Regions from separate parts of the Lysinibacillus sp. NPDC094177 genome, predicted to be linked through region 3. Evidence: riboswitches for the same ligand, from Rfam matches in the RefSeq annotation. Region 3 holds a riboswitch; each other region holds the start of a gene.

Region 1 (5,986 bases), on a different contig from region 3:
GCTAATTTTAGTGCATCCGATGTTCCTAGCTCTCTTGCTGGATCTTCCATTGACGGAGCCAACCCTAGTAAAATTGTAACGAGGGCAATAATCATGGCCGAGCTAACGGGATAGGAGACAGCTTCTGTAACCCAAAGAATGACTGCGAAAGCTAAGATAGCTAAAGCCCGTTGTCCAGCTTCAGGTAAATCGCCGTTATTAGGTAAAAAAATAATGATGATTAGTGAAGCGAAGGCTAATCCAATCCAGAGCGGCTTCAAATTACGTTTCGGTTTTGCTTGTTCAGAAGTAGACATACTTTTTCATCCTTTCTATAAATGTGGATATTATTTCCTATAACATCGGCTAGTAAAATGCTTTATTAAGAAAGTAATTTGTTTATTTATTGTAAAGAAAATTTACATATGAAATACTCTCAATTTATAGAGATAACGGGCAATTACGAGAAAAAATGTGGTCATAGAACAGACGAAAATTTCCAAAAGATATTATTTTTTCTTTTTAAATGCAGAGGTTACTTTAGGCTCAGTTCCCTGTATTAATCGTTTAATATTTTCGAGATGCAAAATGAGCGCTATGCCAAAAAGTAGTAAGGCTATAATCGTTGGGCCAACTCCAGGAATCCATAAATATGTGGCAGTACAAAAAACAAGGTAGAATTCAAGTACACCAACAATTAAATAGTTCGTAGCGAAAGATAAAATAACAAATAAAATGAGTGCAAATAAGCCAATTTTCCAATCAACCGCAAGTAATATCCCGATGATTGAAGCAGTTCCTTTGCCACCATTGAAGGCCATATAAAATGGGAAATTATGACCTAGAATGACACCAGCAGCTACGATATAGGTAAAGAGCCAAACTTGTACTTCTGTTAATTGTGTTGTATCTGCTAGATAGACATGAGCACCGATAATAGCTGCAACGCCTTTACCGATATCGATAAGTGCAACTAATATACCGTATTTCCATCCAAGGGAAAGTGTTGCATTAGAGGCACCTGCATTGCCAAAACCAGACTTTTTTAGATCTACCCCGGATAAAAATTGAGCAACTTTAGAACCATGAATACAGCCAATAAAATAACCAGCAAGAAGAAAAATGATAACGGCCTTTATCATAGAAGTCCTCCTTTCTAAATAAATAGGTTCATCACCAAAAGATATGGGTGGAATTTGTTTAAATCTATACCATTTATATAATTTGATTGGAGGCTGGACGCCCCTAGGAAAGCGCCCAGTAGGAACAGAAATCAACCCCACGTTTTGGTGATAAACTATTAAATATTAAAATAGTGTATGCGTTTGTATTACATAAAAAAGCAGACAGAAGTTTCGGAAAAAATAAAATTTTAGTGTTGACAGAGAAAAAGTCTATGTTTTATACTGTGTAACAACGATGGAAATTGAATCTCATACTCTTATCAAGAGCGGCGGAGGGATAGGCCCTATGATGCCCGGCAACCAGTAAGTGACGAACTTACTAAGGTGCTAATTCCTACAGATTCTTACTTGGATCTGGCAGATAAGGGGAGGAAAACTTGCAACCGCAACCCTCTTCTTAGCTGAAGAGGGTTTTTGTTTTCTACTGAAAAAATCCTCCTCATCTCCGGTACCATCGTAAAAAAATAACCATTTGGAGGTATACAATGACAAATTTTAAACCAGAAACATTGCTGTTACACGGTGGGCAAGAGCCAGACCCGGTAACAGGATCTCGTACAGTACCCGTATATCGCTCAACGGCATTCGTTTTTAAAGACACTGCTCATGCGCAACGTCTTTTTGCCTTAGAGGAAGCTGGCAATATTTACACGCGCATTACAAACCCAACTGTAGATGTTTTTGAAAAGCGCGTTGCTTTATTAGAGGGCGGTACAGCAGCAGTAGCACTTTCATCTGGTGCAGCAGCAATCGCATTTTCCATTTTAAATCTTGCAGGTGCAGGGGATGAAATTGTTGCAGCTAGCTCTTTATACGGAGGTACTTATAATTTATTCGCCAACACACTACCAAACTACGGTATTAAAACGATTTTCGTAGACGAAACAAATCCAGAAAATTTCCGAGCAGCTATTACTGATAAAACAAAGGCCGTGTTCGCTGAAATTTACGGGAATCCAAGTTTAAAGGTACTAGATATTGAAAAGGTAGCAAATATAGCACATGAAAACGGCTTGCCATTAATTATTGATAGCACATTTGCTTCGCCATATGGCTCTACACCAATTGACTTCGGTGCTGATATCGTCGTTCATTCCGCAACAAAATGGATTGGTGGTCATGGTACAACTTTAGGTGGAGTTGTAGTAGATGCAGGGAAGTTTGATTGGACTCGTGGACGTTTCCCAGGCTTTACCGAACCAGATGCTTCTTATCACGGTTTGCGTTATGGTATTGACACAGCAGCAGCTGCATTTGCTACAAAACTGCGTGTACAATTACTACGCGACTTTGGACCAACATTAAGTGCAGATGCAGCATTTAATTTATTACAAGGTTTAGAAACGCTTCATTTGCGTATTCCTAAACATAATGAAAATGCACTAGCAGTGGCTGAATATTTACGAAACCACCCATCTGTGGAATATGTAAATTACAATGGCTTAGAAGATTTCCCTACTCATGATTTAGCAAAAAAATATTTAAGAAATGGCTTCGGTTCAGTGCTTACATTCGGTATTAAAGGTGGACGTGAAGCAGGACGTAAATTAATCGATAGTGTGAAATTATTCTCGCACGTAGCAAATGTAGGGGATGCCAAATCGTTAATTATTCATCCAGCATCTACTACACATCAGCAACTATCAGCTGAGGAGCTAATCCAAACTGGCGTAACCGAATCGCTCATTCGCTTATCCATCGGTCTAGAGGCAGTAGAGGACATTATTGCAGATTTAGAACAAGCTATTGAACAAGTAACAGCTTCACAACAACAAGTAGAAGCATAATAAATAAAAAACATTGGTTAATGTTGTAGCGTTTACGTATTTTCCCATTCGATAGGCCTCATTTGGTAATGCGTAAAACGTTGCTGCATCATCCACTCGCCTCATTTGGTGAGAGTAAGGAAATTGTTTAAAATTAATACCTAGTAATTTTATAAGTATTATTGACTTACTTAAATCCTTGTTTTATACTAGGGATTAAGAAAAGTGTTCGAAAGGCTACCAACCTAGAACCAATTTATAGACTAATTTAGTTTTCAAAAGTGCTCCCCCACTTTTGAATATATAAAGAGGAGTAGTTGCTCAGCCAGTAATTACTCTTATCTACAAAAACTGATGATAAGGAGTGTTTTAAATGGGAAATGTTTATAGTGCGCAAAACATAGCATCTTATCTTATTTATGAATTAAATGAAGGTCATGTATTTGTGAACAACATGTCCATTCAAAACATACTTGCGTCAGTTGAGCGTAAATGGCAAGAGATCTTTGGACATTCTACGTTTAAGGAAATCGTTTATGCCAAAGAGGAAGGTTATACAGTAAAAGAAGTTTTCGAAGCTTATGAAAGCTATGGAGCAAATCATATTCCTCTACCTGCGACAGAGTATTACTTAAAATACGGTACATTCCAATTAGTTGAACGTACGTATGCAATACCAAATTTTACGCAAGAGGAAATAGGATTGGTGCAACAAGCTTTAACTCAATATCGTTATAAATTGCTAGCCAAAGCTAGCTAATTATCCCTCATATAATCGGGCTCATTCTCTGCTGCTACAGGGAATGAGCTTTTTAAATTAGATGATGAACATATACAGAAAAAATTTTTATTAATATATTTTAAAAGAACAATTTTTATGAATGTCTTTACATACATATATAATAGAAGAAAGGCATTTATTTTTGGTATATCACCAAAAGTTGTGGATGACATTTGTTAAAAATTTATGCCATATATAAGTTGATCTTCGTTCTGACTGGGCGACTCCTTGGGGCTCAGCGATAGAGGAACGAAGGCTAATACCATCACATCCTTCGTGACCAACATCCTGTTGGCTCAAGCGGATCATCGAACGCCCTCAGTCAAAACGGAAATTAACCATAGATGATCCATATTTTTTTATTAAGAATCGTCAATATTTGTTCAATTATTATAGATCAAGTGAAAAATCATATATTAAAAGGGATGAAAACGATTTCTTTTGCACTTCTAGAGGAAACAAATGTCCATCCTAGAAAGATTTTTCTTGTGCAATGTATGTATATACGTTACAATTTTCTTTAAGTTGAATTTTGAATTATTTGAATTTGTTTGTTTCGCAGACTTTGTATCTTTATTCAGAATATTTTTGTAGCGAGAGTGAAACAACATGACTAAATATCTGATTGAAAACGAAGTGTTAGAGACACGGCAAGTTGACCTGCTTTGTAAAGTCGGCGCACAATTCAAAATCTGTACGAATTAAGCTGAGACGAAATAAATATAATGAAACTGCGGAATGTAAGTTGGAGGGAATAACAACAATGGCAACTATAAAGGCAGCTATATTAGGATTTGGAACGGTAGGTCAAGGAATTTACCATATATTAAATGAAAAGCGTGAAGAGCTTAAAAATAAATTAGGAATTGAGCTAGAAGTAGCAAAAATTTTAGTTACAGATGCTAGCCGTGAACGTGTACCAGGCACAGCACATTTAATGACAACTAGTATGGATGAAGTCTTAGCGGAACCAGGTATGCAGGTTGTTTTTGAGGCGATCGTTAATGAGGAGCCAGCATTTACTTACTTAAAGCACGCTGTTGAACATAAATGTCATGTCATCACAGCTAACAAAGTAATGTTCGCAAAGAGGGGGTTGGAGCTACAGGATCTTGCAAAAGCAAACGGGGTTTTTGTTGGCTTCGAGGCTACAACTGCTGGTGGTGTACCAGTTATTAAAACGATGAAAAATATTTTGCTTGTTAATGATGTTAGTCGTATTCAGGGTGTTTTAAATGGGACATCCAACTATATTTTAACGAAAATGCGCTCACAGGGCTGGTCGTTCGAAACGGCTTTAAAAGAGGCACAAAATTTAGGCTATGCAGAGGCAGATCCATATAATGATATCTCTGGTCAGGATGCCTTTAAAAAATTAATGATTTTAAGTGATTTGGCATTTGGCGAACAACCAGACTGGGCTGACGTCGAAGTGGTTGGCATTGATAGTATTTCGACAGAGCAAGTAAAAGAAGCGTGTGAAAACGGCTTGCGTTATCGCCACGTAGCTGAGGTTGAGAAGCTAGCAGATGGTAAAGTGGTCGCGAAGGTTGGGCCGCAGTTAGTTGATAAAGAACATCCGCTTTATCCAGTTGATGATGTCAATAATGCTGTGGCATTGGATACAAATTATATTGGCACATTAACGCTAGTTGGACCTGGGGCAGGAATGTATCCGACAGCTAGTGTAATGGTTGAGGATTATGCGGAAATTATCGGTAAGCGAGCTGGATTTGTCGTAACAATATAATAGATGCCTATCATTCAACAATGTTCTAATTGTTTGAATGATAGGCATTTTTTAATCCTCATCTTTAACATCAATATCCTCTGGAATAGGTGTATTCCGCCATATTTCAATTTCCTCTTTAATACGATCTAATTGCTCAAAATAAGTGCTGAACTGCCCGTTATTAATCAGTATTTGGTCCCCGTCGTATACTGAACGAATACGGCCCTCGTAAACTAGGCGAAGTACTTGATCCTCGGGCATACCAAGCTCGATGGCTGTTTCTTCAATTGTTTTATACATAATTTCGCTCCTTTTGTTGTTTTTATTATAACCTCCCTTTAATAGAAAGCCTACTATGGGTTAATAAATGAAAGAAAAAGGAAAATGGTAATTGTTTGATATTGGATAAATCTGTATTATTAATGTTAGTGCGTGGTGACGTTCGAGGGGCAATAAATGATGTGTCTTGAAATTGCCATGGAAATGGACAAGTATAGCTGTTACGAGCATTGCATTTTTCCAAGGTCTTTTTTTCTCATCAATT
Region 2 (5,986 bases), on a different contig from region 3:
TGTAGCCCGTAGCAGAAATCAGCGTCTTCTAATGAAAGGGATAGAAATGGTTAACTAACATCCTGATGGCTTATCACTAAAAGTTGAGGACGACATTTATTAAAACATATGCCACATATGTATTAGTTGATTGGAGCGAAGGCTGGGCAACTCTTTACAACTCGTCGGACGTCTCAGGAAAGCACCCAGTCGGAATGAAACCGTCCTAATTTCTTATATTTCTGGTGAACGGAAATAGATTTTCTCAGCTTTTCAAAAGTACACGACATGAAAGAAGGTAAATGTGTGATTTTTCAAAAACAGAGAAAGACAATGGCATTAGATTTACAACAATACATTGTAAAAATGGATATAGCTAATAGCCATTCAATGAAACAGCAAATTGATTTGCTCAAATTGACAAATCGGGACTTACAATATTTAAAAGCATTTCAACCTTTTGTAGAAGACAATATTGATCACATTGTTAATCGATTTTATAAAAAAATTGGAACTGAACGTAATTTAGTAGATATTATTAATAGACATAGTTCTGTGGAAAAGCTGAAAATTACATTGCGACGTCATATAATTGAAATGTTTAATGGTATGATTGATGATGATTTTTATCAAAGACGAGTTAAAATTGCTAAGGTTCATGTCCACATCGGGCTAAAAACGCAATGGTATATTTGTGCTTTCCAGGAGTTAACGGCATCATTTATTGACTTGGTTGAAGAACATATTAATCATCCTATGGATCAGCTCAATACAATTCGAGCTATCTCTAAAATTTCTAATTTTGAGCAACAATTGGTTTTAGAAGCGTTTGAGCACACAATTGAGCAACTTCATGAAAATATAGAACGTGAAAAAGAAGTGGTGGAGAAAAAGATTGTTGAGTCTTCGGAAGCCCTTGCCACAATATCTCAGGAAACGAATAACTCATTTTGTCGCTTAAGTAAACAATCAGATGAAATTAAACAACTAGCAAAAAAATCACTTCAAGTGTCGACTATGGCTGAGAGTCAGGCATTAGAAGGTCGTGAACGATTACAGAATCAATCACAAAATATGAGTAATATTATTTTCTCGCTTAATGATATAACGGAGAATATTGCACAGTTGTCAGATATGTCGAAGGAAATGGAATCAATTATGAACGTCGTTACAAATATCGCTAATCAAACAAACTTGTTGGCTTTAAATGCGGCAATAGAAGCTGCTCGTGCTGGAGAAGCGGGTAAAGGCTTTAGTGTTGTTGCAGATGAAGTGAGAAAACTATCGATTCAAACAAAGGAATCTGTCACATCGGTAGCGACGTTACTACACATAACGAATGAGCGAACAGATAAACTTGTTCATTCGCTTAGTAATATTCAAGAAGAGGTAGCATCTGGCGAAGAAAATATGGTTCGAACGGAAGGACAATTTATTAACATATTGGAAGCTATGACCGAAGCCAAAGAACAAAATGGTCGGATGGAAAAAGAAGTACAAGCAATAGTAGAAATTCTAGGCGATTTAGGTATTGCTTTTAATGAAGTAAAAAATTCTGCTAAAACGTTAGCTAGCTTTGCACAAAATTTAAATTAATTAAGAGAAAAGTAAAAGGCGAAGAAATAGTGTTTTAATTTTTTTAGGTGCTACAAACTTCAGGGTATAAATAACACTATATCAACTGTTAATATATAATATCTATTAGGCAGATAAAAGCCTCTAGTGGACATGTACTGTTTAATTCAATATATGCTGTGAAACAAAAGGAGCTATCCAATACGCTGGATAGCTCCTTTCATGTTGTTGAAAACTATTATGTAAATGAAATTAGGGTGTCATATTAAATAAAGTATGACTCTTAGGCAAAACGAGAGGTTGATCTCCGTTCCGACTGTTCGATGAGCCGCTTTGGGCAACGAATGTTTTCTGTGCGAAAGCGAATGGACAGCACCAAATGTTTTTTGCGCGAAAGCTAGTAGCCTGGTACGGAAATCACATCTAAAGCGCCACAACATTCCCGCTGGTTAGCTCCATTTTTGCTAAATTTGTAAAGGGTTTAACGTAATTTTTCGATAAAAAAGTTTATACTGAATAAAGAACTAAAAATAGGGGCGGTTAATATGAAAACAGTTGTTGTATTAGGTGGCGGAATTACGGGATTGTGTACGATGCATTATTTACAACGCCAAGTTCAGGAGAAAAATTTAGATGTAAAACTTGTGCTTGTTGAAAAAAATACATACCTTGGTGGCAAGATTCACTCTGCATACGAACAAGGTTTCATCATGGAAACAGGTGCAGATTCTATTGTAGCGCGTCATAAAGGTGTCATGGAGTTAGTAGAGGAACTTAATTTTGAGCAAAATCTTGTGTACAATGAAACGGGTGTTTCATATATTTACACAAATAATGAGCTACATGCCATCCCAGCAGACTCAACGTTCGGTATTCCTATGAGCTTACAATCTCTTGAGGAAAGTACGCTTGTATCAGAGGAAGGTAAAAAAGAAGCATTAAAGGATTTAACAATGCCAAATGAAGGGTTTACAAAGGAAAGCTCTATTGGGGAATTTCTAACGTATTATTTAGGTGAGGAGCTTGTTCAAAACCAAATAGCGCCCGTACTTGCAGGTGTATATTCGGGAGATTTAAATCAACTTTCAATTGCTTCCACTTTACCGTATTTAATCGATTACAAAAATGATTACGGTAGTATTATTAAAGGTTTCGATGCAAATAGGGAACAATTTGTGAAAGCATCCAATAAAAAATTTATTTCATTTAAAAATGGTTTATCATCACTAATTGATAGGCTTGAAGAAACATTAACGGATGTAGAAGTTATAAAAGGAATTGCCACTACTAGTGTTAAAAAGCAGGAAAATCAATACCTTGTTACATTAGCAAACGGTAAAATGATAGAAGCAAATCATGTTGTAATGGCACTGCCAAATGAATCGGTACAAAGCTTATTGCAGGATAAATCTTTGAACTGCTATTTTGAACAATTCAATACTGCATCCGCAATTACGATTTATTTAGGGTTTGATGTACCTGATAATAGATTACCAGCAGATGGAACAGGCTATATAGTATCCCATAATTCAGATGTTATTTGTAATGCAGCAACGTGGACAAGTCGCAAGTGGAAACATACCTCATCCGAAGGAAAATTACTTGTACGACTTTTTTATAAGAGCATTAACCCTGCGTATGAAGGATTGCGTATGATGACAAATGAAGAGTTAGCAGCTGTTGCCCTAGAGGATGTAAGAAAAAGCTTGGGGATTGAGGAAAAACCAACTGTTGTCGATGTGACAAAATGGATTGACCAGATGCCGAAGTATGATTTGGCACATCGTGAAGCGTTGCAAGGTTTAGTGCAAGAGCTTGAGAAAAACTATCCGAATTTATCCATAGCGGGATGCTCTTATTTTGGAGTAGGCATAGGTGCATGTATTCAAAATGGTAAAAAAATTGGTGAAGAACTTGCTGGAAAACTATCGTAATTGTCTGATATAAATCAAAATATTATATTTTTCGCAAAAATTATCCTGTGTTCAGTGAAATAGTCTTGACTCAATCGTTTGTAAACGTTATGATTCTTTTAATTATTTAAAAAATTCATACTAAATTCTTATCAAGAGAAGCTGAGGGACTGGCCCTATGAAGCTTCAGCAACCAACTTATTGTCAGGTGCTAAATCCAGAAGACCATTGTGTCGAAGATGAGAAGGAAAACAATTACGAAACGTTAAAGCCTTCTTTTTATGTAAAAGAAGGCTTTTTTATTTTAACTTCTTTCAGCTGAAGTCTCCCACCTCTATAGGTGGTGAGATGAATAAACGGATTTAAGTTGCTACGTCGTGTTTGGCCTAAAGCCTCCGGCGGATGTCACGGAATTATGCCGAGGCATAATTGATATAGATAAGGGAAGAGAGGCTAATTTTATGGGATTGCTTGAAAGGTTAAAAACAAATGTTCTTACAGCAGATGGTGCAATTGGTACAGTTTTATATGGTTATGGCTTGGAGTACTGCCATGAGGAAATGAATATACAAAAACCTGAATTAATTGAAAAGATTCATAGAGAATATATAGCAGCTGGTGCCGATATTATTCAAACGAACACTTACGGTGCTAATGCCATAAAATTAGCCCGCTATGGATTAGAATCTCGTGTGCAGCAGTTTAATGAAGCTGCTATAACGATTGCAAAACGAGCGGCGGCAGAGGGTGGACAATTTGTCTTAGGTACTATTGGGGGAATCCGCGGTATTCGAAAGAGTGACGCAACGTTAGAGGAAATTTTAGCAACGGTTGATGAGCAAGCCACTGTTTTACTTGCAGGAAATCCAGATGGCCTTTTACTTGAAACATATTATGATTTTGAAGAACTAACAGCAACTTTAACAATGCTACGAACTAAAACAATATTACCGATTATTGCTCAAGTTTCTATGCATGAACCAGGAGTTTTACAAAATGGAATGAGTTTAAATAATGCTTTACATGAACTTGAAGCGCTAGGTGCTGATATCGTTGGTGTTAACTGTCGCTTAGGTCCGCACCATACTATACAAGCATTTGAAGGTGTAGAGCTTCCAGAAAAGGCATTTATGTCGGCATATCCGAATGCCTCTCTTCTTGACTTGGAGGATGGCCGTGTCGTTTATGAATCAGAGGCAGATTACTTTGGGCGAGCAGCTGTAGCACTTCGCGATCAGGGGGTGCGTTTAATTGGTGGCTGTTGTGGTACGACACCAAAGCATATTGCTGCTGTGAAAAAGCACTTAGAGGAGCTATCTCCAGTAGAGGAAAAGTACGCGAAGCCAGAAAAAGTAGAGTTTTTACGTGAGGCAGAACCACCAAATTACGAGCCATTACATGTAAAAGTAAAACGTGAACGCTCAGTTATAGTGGAGTTAGATACACCAAGACATTTAGAGATTGAGGGCTTTATTAAAGGGGCAAAAAAATTATATGAGGCGGGCGCGGATGTCGTCATGATGGCTGATAATTCACTTGCTTCTCCAAGGATTAGCAATGTCGCAATGGGTGCCTTACTGAAAGAAACGCACGGGGTCCGCCCATTGACACATATAACATGCCGAGATCGTAATTTAATTGGTCTTCAATCACATTTAATGGGATTAAATGCACTAGGGATTCATGATATTTTAGCAGTTACTGGAGATCCGACAAAGGTAGGAGATTTCCCAGGGGCAACTAGCGTTTATGATGTATCATCAATGGAGCTAATCCAATTAATAAAACAGTTAAATAAAGGTGTATCGTTCTCAGGGAAACCACTTCGTAAAAAGGCAAATTTCTCTGTAGCGGCTGCGTTTAATCCTAATGTACGTGTGCTGGATCGCGCTGTCTCTCGATTAGAAAAGAAAATTGAACATGGGGCAGATTATTTTATTTCACAGCCTGTTTATACAAAGGAAAAAATCGTGGAAATTTACGAGGCAACAAAGCATTTAGAAACACCGATTTATATAGGTATTATGCCAGTAACGAGCTATAAAAGTGCGGAGTTCTTACATCATGAAGTACCGGGCATCAAGCTATCAGATGATGCGTTAACGCGTATGAAGGCTTGTGGGGATGATAAGGAACGCGCAACACTAGAAGGGATTGCAATTGCTAAAGAATTAGTAGAAGTAGCAGCGGAATATTTCAATGGTATTTACCTCATCACACCATTTTTACGCTACGATATGACACTAGAATTAATGAAATTTATTGAGCAATTGGATGAACAGAAAAAAGGGGTAAGTATAAATGGCTAAGCACTTGATTGAAGAGCAACTAGAGAAACGAATTTTAATTCTTGATGGCGCAATGGGTACAATGCTACAAAATGAAAATTTATCAGCAGAGGATTTTGGCGGCGAGGAATATGACGGCTGTAATGAAAATCTCGTGCTAACTAGACCAGATGTGCTTGAAAAAGTTCATAGAAAATACTTAGAGGCTGGAGCAGATATTATTTGTACAAA
Region 3 (5,986 bases):
ACTGGTACTTCTTAATTGTTATTTCAACCAGCTCATTAAACCAAATCGCTTGCAAAGGACCACTTAAAGTTTGGAATGTAATTGAAGAGTTGACGGGTACAATCCCTTGTTTCCAGAGTAAAAAAGCGCTAGCAATTGTCCCATGTCCACAAATCGGTATTTCCTTTGCTGGTGTAAACCATCTAAGAAAAAAATCATTATCCTTCTTTTGTACAAAAGCTGTTGTTGGTACAGGAATCTCCTGAGCAATTTTCTGCATCGTCGACTCAGGTATTACTGAATCAAGTAAACATACTGCTGCGGGATTTCCCATGTAAAGTTCTGTAGTAAAAGCATTGACGATAAAATATGAGACTTTGTTCATTTTTCCCACCCCCATATACGTATTTGGTCGCTTATAGTTACCTATAGTTTTTGAAAATGCTCTAGACAATTACTAAAAAAAGTAATATTATGTGCATCATATCTTTAATAATTATTATATTCTGAAAAAGGTGGACATGCATGGAATTCTCAAAAAAACTACAGCAACTCCCAACTCAATTTTTTGCAGCACTTGTGCAAAAAGTAAACGCTGCTCTAGCTGAAGGGCGTGATGTTATTAATCTCGGTCAAGGTAATCCTGACCAACCCACTCCTCCACACATTATTAAAGCATTACAGGGGGCAGCAGAAAATCCTCAAAATCATAAATACTCTCCATTTCGTGGCATAGCAGAATTACGCCAAGCAGCAGCAGACTTCTACAAACGTGAATACAATGTTAACATTGATCCTGAAACAGAAGTAGCTATTCTCGGTGGTACGAAAATTGGTCTTGTTGAGCTACCGTTGGCGGTTTTAAACCCTGGAGATACAATGTTACTACCTGATCCTGGATATCCAGATTACTTATCTGGTGTCGTATTAGGTGATGTTAATTTTGAAGTCATGCCACTTTTTGCAGAGAATAATTTCCTGCCTGATTATAATGCTTTATCCAATGAAGTAAAAGAAAAGGCAAAGCTTCTTTACTTGAATTACCCGAATAATCCAACCGGTGGTACTGCAACACTTGAATTTTTCGAAGAAACAGTACGCTTTGCAAAAGAGCACAATATTATCGTATCACATGATTTTGCCTACGGGGCGATTGGATTTGACGGCAATAGACCTATTAGCTTCCTGCAAGCTGACGGTGCAAAAGATGTCGGTATCGAAATGTATACATTATCCAAAACGTATAATATGGCAGGCTGGCGCATTGGTTTTGCAGTTGGTAACCCTGATATTGTTGCAGCCATTAACCTTATTCAAGATCATCTATTTTGTAGTCAATTTCCTGCAGTGCAACAAGCTGCGGCAGTTGCACTTACTGCTTCTCAATGTTGCGCTGATAAGCTAAGAGCGACTTATGAGCGTCGACGAAACGTCCTTATCGAAGAAGCTCAGCGAATTGGTTGGCAAGTAACAGCACCTAGAGGCTCTTTCTTTGCATGGCTCCCTGTCCCATTAGGTTTTACGAGTGAACAATTTGCTGATTTATTGCTCGACAAAGCTGATATCGCAGTAGCTGCAGGTAACGGCTTCGGTCAATATGGTGAAGGCTATGTGCGGGTTGGCTTACTTGTTAGCGAAGACCGCATACGTGAAGCAATCAGCAGAATTGAAAAATTAAACTTATTTAGCTCATGAGCGTTTCAATCCCCCTTCCTGAGCAAGAACCTATCGAAAAACTGTCCTATTAGCTCACACTTGCTACAGGGGACAGTTTTTTCATTTCACAATCTTTCTTGGTTGCTTCAGCCCCTCTTCTAGCGGATAAAATAGTGACCTGTTTCTTCAGCAAACTGTCGAATATGATAAATCCCTTGTACTTCTGCTAAAACGACATCGGCAGTGATAACAATATTCCCGCCTTACTTTAACAGACATTCCCATGCCTCTTTCGCAACTAAAATATTATAATAAAATAAAAAATTTAAAAAATTCAATTGACTAACTATATCCTATAATTTATATTAGTTCTATCGGATTTACAAAAAAATATTATAAATCTCTTATCAAGAGTAGCTGAGGGACTGGCCCTATGAAGCTCGGCAACCTCCTTTTTTAAGGAAGGTGCTAAATCCTGCAAACGATAGTCGTTTGAAAGATAAGAGAGGACGTTTTTTCATGAGCCTCTCTTAATTTTTTTAAGAGAGTTTTTTTTATCTTCATTTACATGAAGATAAAAGCCTCCGGCGGATGTCACGGATTTTGAAAGGAATGAATTGTGCTAGCACAATTCAAAATCCGGACGGCATTGTTTATCTGTAGCGAAAGCAAAGCGTCAGCTACAATTACGCCAAGGCGAAATTGTTTTTTTATACAAACCGATAAAACAACTTTGGAGGTATGTTTCATGAAAAAGAAAAACAAATTTTTATTAGGTTTAGCGAGTCTCACATTGGTAGCAGCGTTAGTAGGCTGTGGTACTAAAGAAGATAGTAAAAGTAAGGCTATTAATGAAAATAAAATTGTAGTGGGTGTAACTTCTGGTCCACACGAACAAATTGCAGAGGTTGCTGCAAAAGTTGCCAAAGAAAATGGCTTAGAGGTAGAACTAAAAACTTTCTCTGATTATGTTTTACCAAATACATCATTAGCCGAGGGTGATCTTGATGCAAACAGCTATCAACACAAGCCATTCCTCGATACATTTAACAAAGATCACAATACAGATTTAGTGCCAGTAGGAAAAACAATTTTGACTCCTATGGGCATATACTCTAAGAAATATAAATCATTCGATGAAATTCCTGATGGTGCAACATTCGGATTGCCAAATGATCCAACAAATGGAGCACGTGCACTATTTGTCCTTCAAGAGGCAGGCATTATTAAATTAAAAGGCGGAGCAGATTTAACAGCATCTATTCGTGATGTGGAAGAAAACAAAAAGAATTTGAAATTCATTGAATTAGAGGCTGCACAAATTCCAAAACAACTTAGTGAAGTAGATGTAGCAGCTATAAACACGAACTTCGCTCTTGATGCTGGCATTAATCCTAAAAAAGACTCCATTTTTTTAGAATCTACTAACTCTCCATATGTAAACTACATTGCGGTACGTGCTGAAAACAAGGATGACCCAACAATTAAAAAATTTGTTGAAGCTTATCAATCTGATGAAGTACGCAAATTTATTGAAGAGGAATTCAAAGGTTCTATTATTCCAAGCTGGTAAGTAACGATTAAGGTTCCTTCATATAATCAAGAATCTGCGAGACTCCTACAGGAAAGCTAGCAGATTCTTGCTTTATAGAAGGACTTAGAAAGGAGATATTCAGTATGATTCAATTAGAAAATATAACAAAAGAATTTAAAACTAAAAAAGGTATCGTCAAAGCAGTAGATGGTATTAACTTGCATGTCAAAAAAGGTGATATTCATGGGGTTATTGGCTACAGTGGTGCAGGAAAAAGTACCCTCATTCGCTGTGTCAATTTATTAGAGCGTCCAACAACAGGAAAAGTTTTGATCGATAATGTGGATATTAATGCCCTTTCTCTACACGACCTTCGCAAAACACGTCAAAAAATAGGGATGATCTTCCAACATTTTAATCTCTTAAAAACAGCGACCGTTTACAACAATATCTCGGTACCTTTAAAGCTTCTCGGCTATAACGACTCTGAAGTGAAAAACCGCGTTGCAAAATATGCAGAAATTGTTGGCCTAACAGAGAAATTAGATAGCTACCCTAACCAGCTTTCAGGTGGTCAAAAGCAACGTGTGGCTATTGCACGTGCCCTTGCCCAAGAGCCTGAGATTTTACTAAGTGATGAAGCGACAAGTGCACTAGATCCTGAAACAACTGACGCTATTCTTGAACTTCTGTTGAAAATTAATAGTGAGCTAGGTATCACTATTTTACTTATTACACATGAAATGAATGTTATTCAAAAAATTTGCGATGATGTTTCCGTTCTTGAATCAGGAGCGGTCGTAGAATATGGCTCTGCTATAGAACTATTTTCGAAGCCTCAGCACCCAACGACACGAAAGTTTTTAAACACTATTTCTCAACGCAATTTGTCTCCTTCTCTTATCGAGCAATTAAATCTTTCCGGAAGTGTGATTCGTTTAACATTCCTTGGAGAAAGTACAGGGAAACCATTACTTGCAGAAGTGAGCAAAGTTTATGATGTACAACCAAATATTTTAGCAGCCAATATCATTGAATTAAAAAACGGCATTGTCGGTAATATTGTAGTCCATCTACACGGTGAGGCACATATCGTAGAAAAAGCACTTAAGTATTTTACAGAAAACGGGGTAGGTGTTGAGGAGTTAGGAGGCGAATTAAATGAATAGCATTCAAAGCTTCTTTGCAGATTGGTCAGATGTTATTGGGAAATCTATTATTGAAACCTTCCAAATGGTCGGGATTTCATTATTCTTTTCTATTTTAATAGGGATCCCTTTAGGGCTTTTAATCGTTTTAACTCGCCAGGGACAATCATTTGAAAATAAATTTCTATATCAATTTTTCAATTTATTTATTAATATTATTCGCTCTGTACCGTTCATTATTTTACTATTTTTCATTTTACCGTTCACTAAGCTACTCGTTGGCACAACTATCGGTGTAAAAGGTGTTATTGTGCCGCTTGTTGTTTATACAGCGCCTTATATTGCACGACTTATGGAAACGGCACTTTTAGAAGTTGATCCAGGTGTTGTGGAAGCTTATACAGCAATGGGTATTAAACGTCATCATATTATTTGGAATGTATTACTACGTGAGGCTCGCCCATCCATCATTTTAGGTTTAACGATTGCCACAATCGGTCTTATAGGAGCAACTGCAATGGCAGGAATGGTTGGTGCTGGTGGTTTAGGTGATCTTGCATATCGCTACGGTCATTTACGTTATGAGGTCGATGTGATGTATGCGACAGTGTTTATCTTAATCATCCTAGTTCAGAGTATTCAATCAATAGGTAACCGCTTTGCTGCGAAACTAAAGAAAGATTAGTAGGAGGATTACGATGACAAAGACAACAGATGGCGATCTACTGTTAAAGAATATTAATGCACAAGCCCCCTTCCCTATTTGCTTTACAGATTTAGAAAAGGCTGTTGCAGAAAAATTGGAAGCTGGTCCGTTTGGCTACATCCGTTCAGGTGCTGGGGGTGAGCAAACATTACAAAATAACCGCGCAGCCTTTGAAAAATACTCTATTATTCCACGTTTTTTACATGACGTTTCAAGTATTGATACATCGATTGAGCTGTTCGGAAAAGTACATCCAACGCCTTTCTTATTTGCTCCTGTTGGCATGAACAGAATGGCACATGACGAGGGAGAGCTTGCCGTTGCACGTGCAGCATATCAGTTAAAAATCCCTTATATTCAAAGTACAGTTTCAAGCTATGCACTTGAGGATGTAGCACAAACAGCTCCTACTGCTACTAAATGGTTTCAATTATATTGGTCAACAAATGAAGAAATTGCATATAGTATGGCCTCTCGAGCCGAGGCTGCTGGTTTTGAGGCTATTGTTTTAACTGTAGATACAGTCATGCTCGGCTGGCGTGAAGAAGATGTTCGCAATCAATTTTCACCATTAAAGCTTGGGTATGCACGAGGAAACTATATGAATGATCCTGTTTTTACTGCTTCCTTACCAGATGATTCATTCGAGTCATATGTACAGGGCGTTTTGCAAAATGTGTTCCATCCAACATTAAATTGGGACAATGTACGTGAATTAAAGCGCCGATCTAATCTCCCCATTTTACTGAAGGGAATCTTACATCCTGAAGACGCAAAACTAGCTATAGAGAACGGCATTGACGGTATTATCGTATCAAACCATGGTGGTCGTCAATTGGATGGCGTAATTAGTTCACTTGATGCTCTTCCTGACATTGTGAAAGCTGTAAAAGGACGAATTCCTGTTATTTTAGATAGCGGTGTGTATCGAGGTATGGATGCTCTTAAGGCACTCGCTTTAGG
Region 4 (5,986 bases), on a different contig from region 3:
AATCAACTGAGAATGGTATTGATTATGCTCTTCGTGAGCTACAAATAATTTAACTCCTTTCAGCAGATGTCTTTTGACCGAAAGCAAAGCGACAGGTACAGATGTCTTTTGACCGAAAGCAAAGCGACAGGTACAAATATTTTTTGTACCGAAAGCGAAGCGACAGGTACAGATGTCTTTTGACCGAAAGCAAAGCGACAGGTACAGATGTCTTTTGACCGAAAGCGAAGCGACAGGTACAGATGTTTTATGTAACGTAAGTGAAACGGCAGTTACAGAAGTCTCCCACTTCAATAGGTGGTGAGATGAATGTGGTTTTAAGTCACTTTTCAGCGGGTGTCCAAACAACCCCTGAAATAGAGGAACTCAGTCTAAGAACGCCACGTCCTGTGGCGACGACTGAGTGACCAACATCATGCTGTTGCTGTCGCTTCGTTGCACTACGCTTTCGCGCAAAAGACATCTGTTGCTGTCGCTGCGTTAGCACTACGCTTTCGCACAAAAAACATTTGCAGGCCTAAGCACAAAGCCGATTCCGGACGCAATTATGCCGAGGCATAATTGATTGGAGAAAACTGTATTAAATACATAACACTCATAATGTTGTTTCCATTGAGTTATTATAAAGCTAACTATTAAAAATTATTACGTTTTAGGTGGGATGGAATTATGGCGCATCATGTGCAATCTCTTATTGAACATTACGGATATTTTGGCATCATTCTTATCCTAGTTGGAGGGATTGTTGGGCTACCACTTCCAGATGAGATATTTTTAACATATGTAGGGTATAGTGTTTATCGCGAAACTCTAGCACATATCCCAGCTTTAATCAGCGCTATCGTAGGTGCGGCAGGGGGAATTACCCTGAGCTACTATATAGGTTATAAATTCGGGCTTCCTTTATTGCAAAAATACGGTTCGAAAATCCATATTACTGAACAGAAAATTGATTTTACTAAAAAGTTATTTGCGAAAATAGGTCCAGGATTATTATTAATAGGATATTTTATTCCTGGTGTGCGTCATCTAACAGCATATATTGCGGCTATTAATAATTATCCTTATAAAAAATTTGCTTTCTTTGCATATACGGGAGCAACTATATGGACATTTACTTTTATTACCTTAGGAACGATACTTGGAGAGAAATGGCGTTATGTTGGGTTATATGTATCCCGTTACAGTGTTTATCTTATAGTATTGTTCATATTAATAATGTTGATCGTTTATTTTGTTTTCAAAAGAAGGAATACAGCGAAATAAATTATTTTCATGAAGAAAGGTCTGATTCTATATTTATTGAATCAGACCTTTTGCTATATTAAGGTAATATTGCGAATGAACGGACAGGGAATCCAGACGCTTTTTCAGGCTTTGGCACAATATTGAATATAGCGGCCCCTTTTGGAGGTAGTTTATCCAAATTTGTCATAAGCTCAATTTGGTAAGTATCCTTCTCTAGCACAAAATATTCACCGTCTAACTTACCGTTTTTACGAAAATCTGCTGCTGAATCCGTGTCAAAAGTTTCGTGGCCAATAGCACTTACTTTTCGTTCGTTGAATAAAAATTGTAACGCTTCTAATCCCCAGCCCGGAATATGATTATTACCATCAGCGTCCTTATTGCTGAAAGACTCTTTATCTGGCCAACGTTTACTCCAATCGGTACGCAGCGCAACAAAGGTATCTGCTTCAATTTCTCCATATTCAGCTTCAAAGTCAAGAATATCTTGAATACTTAACGTGTAGTCGTTATTAATTTCGGCTTCCTTCGATTTATCAATAACGATTAGTGGTAGCACTAGTTCTTTTAGCTCCAATTCTTCTAAATAGCGTGTATCTCGCACAAAATGAATAGGTGGGTCGATATGTGTTCCGTATTGCCCAGGGAAAGTGAATTGTTGTGCAAAGAAGCCATCGTCATGCGAAAATAATGTTTCAAATTTTGCATCGTCAAACATAAAGAAATGAGGAGAATTTGGACCAAATGTATGTGTTAAATCGACCCATTCTTTCGATTTCAATAGTTGAATTGCTCGTAAAAGTTCGTTTGTCATAATAGTTCCCTGCTTTCTTTTAATTTTTTTGAATGCAACAATAAAAAAGAGTCCTCCTTGAAGAAGAGGACTCTTGTGCAATGCAACATAAGTAAGTCTTCTCATCTTCAAGGCTGAATTTTGCCAATTGGAATTAGCACCATACCTATAGGCTGGTTGCTGAGACTTCATAGGGCCAATCCCTCCGTCTCTCTTGATAAGAAAAAATAATATAAGAATTTTCAGAAATAACAATTACAAATACTTTAGCATATTTATTTATAGTTTACAAGTTCGATAGGGATACAAGGTTAAAATTCATAAAGATGCTAAAGGCAAAAAAAGTGGCCCTCTTCAAAGGACCAACTCTTCACCAACCCAAAATTAATGTTAGTTTACAACAGCTACTTTCAGTAAATGTTATACGAAATCCATCTGGTGTATAGGTAGTTTCGTATTTTATAGTAATGCCTGTTGACGCAATTAACTTTTCAACTTCTGTTTTCTTTGATTGTTGTGCCGCGTCCATAAGATCATGTGCAAATTGCTCTGATTCATCAATTTTATCCGTAAGTAATTGTGCTTGCTGCATAATATCCTTGATCCGTTTCGCGGAAGTCTTCAATTTCTTTGTATTGACGATTGGAAATGGACTTCTATTCGTTGGGTTTGTCGGCATTGCTAGATGGCTAGAAGGGTGTTGAATTGTTGGCTGATTTGCCATTACCCATGCCGGATAATAATTAGGATAGACAAAATACGGATAAGGATTGTAATACAACTAAATTCCTCCTATCCTATGCTGATACCTTATATTATGTACAACAAAGCCATTTGTTGCTGCCGCTACGCTTTCGCACAGAAAAGCCATTTGTTGCTGCCGCTTCGCTTTCGCACAGAAAAGCCATTTGTTGCTGCCGCTTCGCTCCAGGGTCTCAACTATGACTAATCCCTGAGGAGGTACCCGTTGATAAAAATTGAAATTGTTCCGATAAAACGAGAAAAGATTCCGATAAAATGAGATTTTGTTCCGATAAATCTTCAAAGTTTGTTTCTATCAAAGAGTAACCATAGAAATGTAGTAGCTGCAGCAATCATCACCATGCCGAATCCGTATATAGGAGTATGAGCTAATGATTGATGACGAATGATGAATCCTCCGATGTATGACCCTAGAAAAATGCCAATGTTAAAAGCTGAAATGTTTAATGCTGAAGCCATTGAAATAGCTGATGGTATATACTTTTCTGAAAGCTGAACGGCATAAAGCTGTAATCCTGGCACATTCATAAACATAAATAGCCCCATCATAAAGACCATCAATAATCCAATGATTGATGATTCCAAAAAGAAGCCGATGCCGAGTACTGCCAATGCTAAGCCGATAAAGATAATAAAAATAGAACGTAAAGGGTTATTATTCGCAAAACGACCACCTAATGTATTACCGATGGCAACACAAATACCATATACAACTAAGATCACGACAATTGCCTTTGGTGAGTAGCCCATATACTGCTCTAAAATAGGAGAAACATAGGTGTATACAACGAATGCGCCACCATACCCAATTGCAGTAATAAAGAGGATTAATAACATTCGAATATTCCCTAATACTTTACCAATATCTCGAATGGATATTGGATTACCTTTCGATAAGTGACTTGGCACGAGCAGGGCATTACTAATTAATCCAATGATGCCTATGAGAACAATGAAAATGAACGACATTCGCCAATCAGTTACTTGTCCAATAAAAGTTCCTAGCGGGACACCAGTGACAGTTGCTAATGTTAGCCCTGTAAACATAAAAGCTATTGCACTTGCTCGTTTATTAGGTGCCACAACATCTGCAGCGATAACAGAGGCAATAGACATAAACACGCCATGTGCTAATGCTGAAATAATACGGCCGGCAATTAGTAATGAGAATGAGGGTGCTAGAGCTGCAAGTAAATTCCCGATAATAAAAAGTACCATGACGAGCAATAACACATTTTTGCGACTAAGGCGCGATGTTAATGCTGTTAAAAGTGGTGCACCAATAGTTACACCTAGTGCATATATGGATACGGTTAAGCCCGCAGTACTTAATGTTATATCAAAATCTTTTGTAATTAATGGAAGTAATCCGACGCTTATAAATTCTGTAGAGCCGATACCAAATGCACTGATGGCAAGTGCGAGTAATGTTAGTTTGGCATTCGGCACTTTTGTATCTTTCATTCTAATAATATCTCCTTTGATTTTTTGTATAGTGTATAGTAATATTCATACATACCAAAAAGTTCGTAGGGTACTTTTAGTTACTTTTGAATATTACAGGGGGTTTACAATGAAAAAAGTTTATAATATTGGTGTTGAAGCCACTCTTGAAGTCATTGGGGGCAAATGGAAACCTATTATTCTTTGTCATCTTAACCACCATGGTCAGATTCGTACGAATGAATTTCGCCGATTGATTCCAGGCATTTCGCAAAAAATGCTAACAAGCCAATTGCGTGAATTAGAGCAGTCTGGATTAATTAATCGCAAGGTGTTCAATCAAGTACCGCCGAAAGTTGAATATTCGTTAACACCTTATGGTCAAGAAATGGACCCTGTGCTGAACATCCTTTGCACTTGGGGTGAAAAACATATCGAAAAGCTACAAGATAAAGGTGAAGATGTACTGTTAATGCAACGTGATGAAGATATCGCGATGATGCATACATCTTAAATAGATTGGTAAGAGACTGTCACGAGAAGAAAATTAGACAGTCTCTTTTACGTTTACATAGCTATCGTTTACATGACAAAGTCAAACACATCTGGGTTTGGTCCAACACGTTGTTCTAGATTCATAGCGTTAATGATCGCCATCTCTTCATCAGTTAGGGTGAAATCAAAAATATCAGCGTTTTGAATCATACGTTCTTTACGCACAGATTTTGGAATTGTGACGATACCATTTTGAATATCCCAGCGTAAGATCACTTGAGCATTTGATTTCTCGTATTTTTCAGCTATTGTTGAAATAGTTTCATTATCGAGGAGTCCACCTTGCATTAATGGTGCCCAAGCTTCCATTTGTATATTGTGCTCTTCGCAGAACGAACGTACCTCAGTTTGTTGCAATCGTGGATGTAGTTCTACTTGGTTAATAACTGGTGTGATACGAGCTATTTTAAGAAGATCCTGTAAGTGCGAAACTTGGAAGTTACATATCCCAATAGCTTTAATTTTCCCTTGCTCGTATAAATCTTCGAGTGCTCTCCAAGCTTCAGCAAATTTATTTTTACCTGGCCAATGAATGAGATATAGGTCTAAATAATCTAGCCCTAATTTTTCTAAGCTGTCCTCGTATGCTGCAATTGTCTCTTCATAGCTCAAGCCATCGTTCCATACTTTTGATGTAATAAATAAATCCTCACGTTTTAACCCAGTAGTTGCTAGTGCCTGACTAATACCTCACCAACCCCTGTTTCATTACCATAAATAGCAGCAGTATCGATACTACGGTAACCAACCTCAATCGCATTTTTCACCATTTCTGCTGTAACATCATTCGGTACTTGAAATACGCCTAGACCCATACCAGGCATTTGTAAGCCGTTATTTAATGTAATTTTATCTTGTAAATGATTAATCATTTTTCTGTCCTCCAATTTTCACTTGTGCTTTGTTGCTTTCTTATTATGCTTCCGTGCTATTGCAAAAAAAAGTACGCACTTTTTGGTTTCATAGAAACGTGGAGGTTACTTTTGTGAGATATCAATGGTTCACTGTAAGAAATTTTTATTAATTTACATGGTTCGGTCCTCTGAGTACGTTACAATTAGTGGTAGAAATCTTCGAAAAGGGTTGGTGAGCGTATGGTAACAACAAAAAACTTGGCAAATCACTTAGAAGTGACCGAAATAAAGATGTTCGAATCAAGGCTTAATGCAATTAAGGAAATTCAGA

What was found. A riboswitch is a leader RNA that binds a small molecule or an ion and turns the genes downstream of it on or off. The one in region 3 is predicted to bind S-adenosylmethionine.
Region 1: it holds a riboswitch for S-adenosylmethionine, as region 3 does, so the genes downstream of both, ACQKNC_RS19285 (O-acetylhomoserine aminocarboxypropyltransferase/cysteine synthase family protein) here and ACQKNC_RS16915 (MetQ/NlpA family ABC transporter substrate-binding protein) in region 3, are expected to answer to the same signal.
Region 2: it holds a riboswitch for S-adenosylmethionine, as region 3 does, so the genes downstream of both, ACQKNC_RS18715 (bifunctional homocysteine S-methyltransferase/methylenetetrahydrofolate reductase) here and ACQKNC_RS16915 (MetQ/NlpA family ABC transporter substrate-binding protein) in region 3, are expected to answer to the same signal.
Region 4: it holds a riboswitch for S-adenosylmethionine, as region 3 does, so the genes downstream of both, ACQKNC_RS12470 (cyclase family protein) here and ACQKNC_RS16915 (MetQ/NlpA family ABC transporter substrate-binding protein) in region 3, are expected to answer to the same signal.

Annotation. Positions count from the first base shown of each region.
Region 1 covers NZ_JBNNTW010000015.1:69,470-75,455, reverse strand. The annotation lists gene ACQKNC_RS19295 (DASS family sodium-coupled anion symporter) at 1-296, opposite strand, end outside; gene ACQKNC_RS19290 (glycerol-3-phosphate acyltransferase) at 489-1,121, opposite strand; SAM riboswitch class I at 1,418-1,531, shown strand; gene ACQKNC_RS19285 (O-acetylhomoserine aminocarboxypropyltransferase/cysteine synthase family protein) at 1,649-2,950, shown strand; gene ACQKNC_RS19280 (hypothetical protein) at 3,303-3,689, shown strand; gene ACQKNC_RS19275 (homoserine dehydrogenase) at 4,474-5,460, shown strand; gene ACQKNC_RS19270 (DNA-binding protein) at 5,512-5,742, opposite strand; gene ACQKNC_RS19265 (hypothetical protein) at 5,909-5,986, shown strand, end outside.
Region 2 covers NZ_JBNNTW010000014.1:32,415-38,400, reverse strand. The annotation lists gene ACQKNC_RS18725 (protoglobin domain-containing protein) at 286-1,575, shown strand; gene ACQKNC_RS18720 (protoporphyrinogen oxidase) at 2,100-3,488, shown strand; SAM riboswitch class I at 3,614-3,713, shown strand; gene ACQKNC_RS18715 (bifunctional homocysteine S-methyltransferase/methylenetetrahydrofolate reductase) at 3,929-5,776, shown strand; gene metH (methionine synthase) at 5,769-5,986, shown strand, end outside.
Region 3 covers NZ_JBNNTW010000011.1:19,989-25,974, reverse strand. The annotation lists gene ACQKNC_RS16925 (PhzF family phenazine biosynthesis protein) at 1-364, opposite strand, end outside; gene ACQKNC_RS16920 (pyridoxal phosphate-dependent aminotransferase) at 505-1,674, shown strand; SAM riboswitch class I at 2,037-2,141, shown strand; gene ACQKNC_RS16915 (MetQ/NlpA family ABC transporter substrate-binding protein) at 2,384-3,208, shown strand; gene ACQKNC_RS16910 (methionine ABC transporter ATP-binding protein) at 3,313-4,338, shown strand; gene ACQKNC_RS16905 (methionine ABC transporter permease) at 4,331-5,002, shown strand; gene ACQKNC_RS16900 (alpha-hydroxy acid oxidase) at 5,016-5,986, shown strand, end outside.
Region 4 covers NZ_JBNNTW010000006.1:159,799-165,784, reverse strand. The annotation lists gene ACQKNC_RS12480 (Cof-type HAD-IIB family hydrolase) at 1-53, shown strand, start outside; gene ACQKNC_RS12475 (DedA family protein) at 670-1,266, shown strand; gene ACQKNC_RS12470 (cyclase family protein) at 1,325-2,062, opposite strand; SAM riboswitch class I at 2,161-2,265, opposite strand; gene ACQKNC_RS12465 (hypothetical protein) at 2,412-2,822, opposite strand; gene ACQKNC_RS12460 (MFS transporter) at 3,083-4,267, opposite strand; gene ACQKNC_RS12455 (winged helix-turn-helix transcriptional regulator) at 4,377-4,760, shown strand; partial or broken gene ACQKNC_RS12450 (aldo/keto reductase) at 4,829-5,673, opposite strand; gene ACQKNC_RS12445 (GNAT family acetyltransferase) at 5,896-5,986, shown strand, end outside.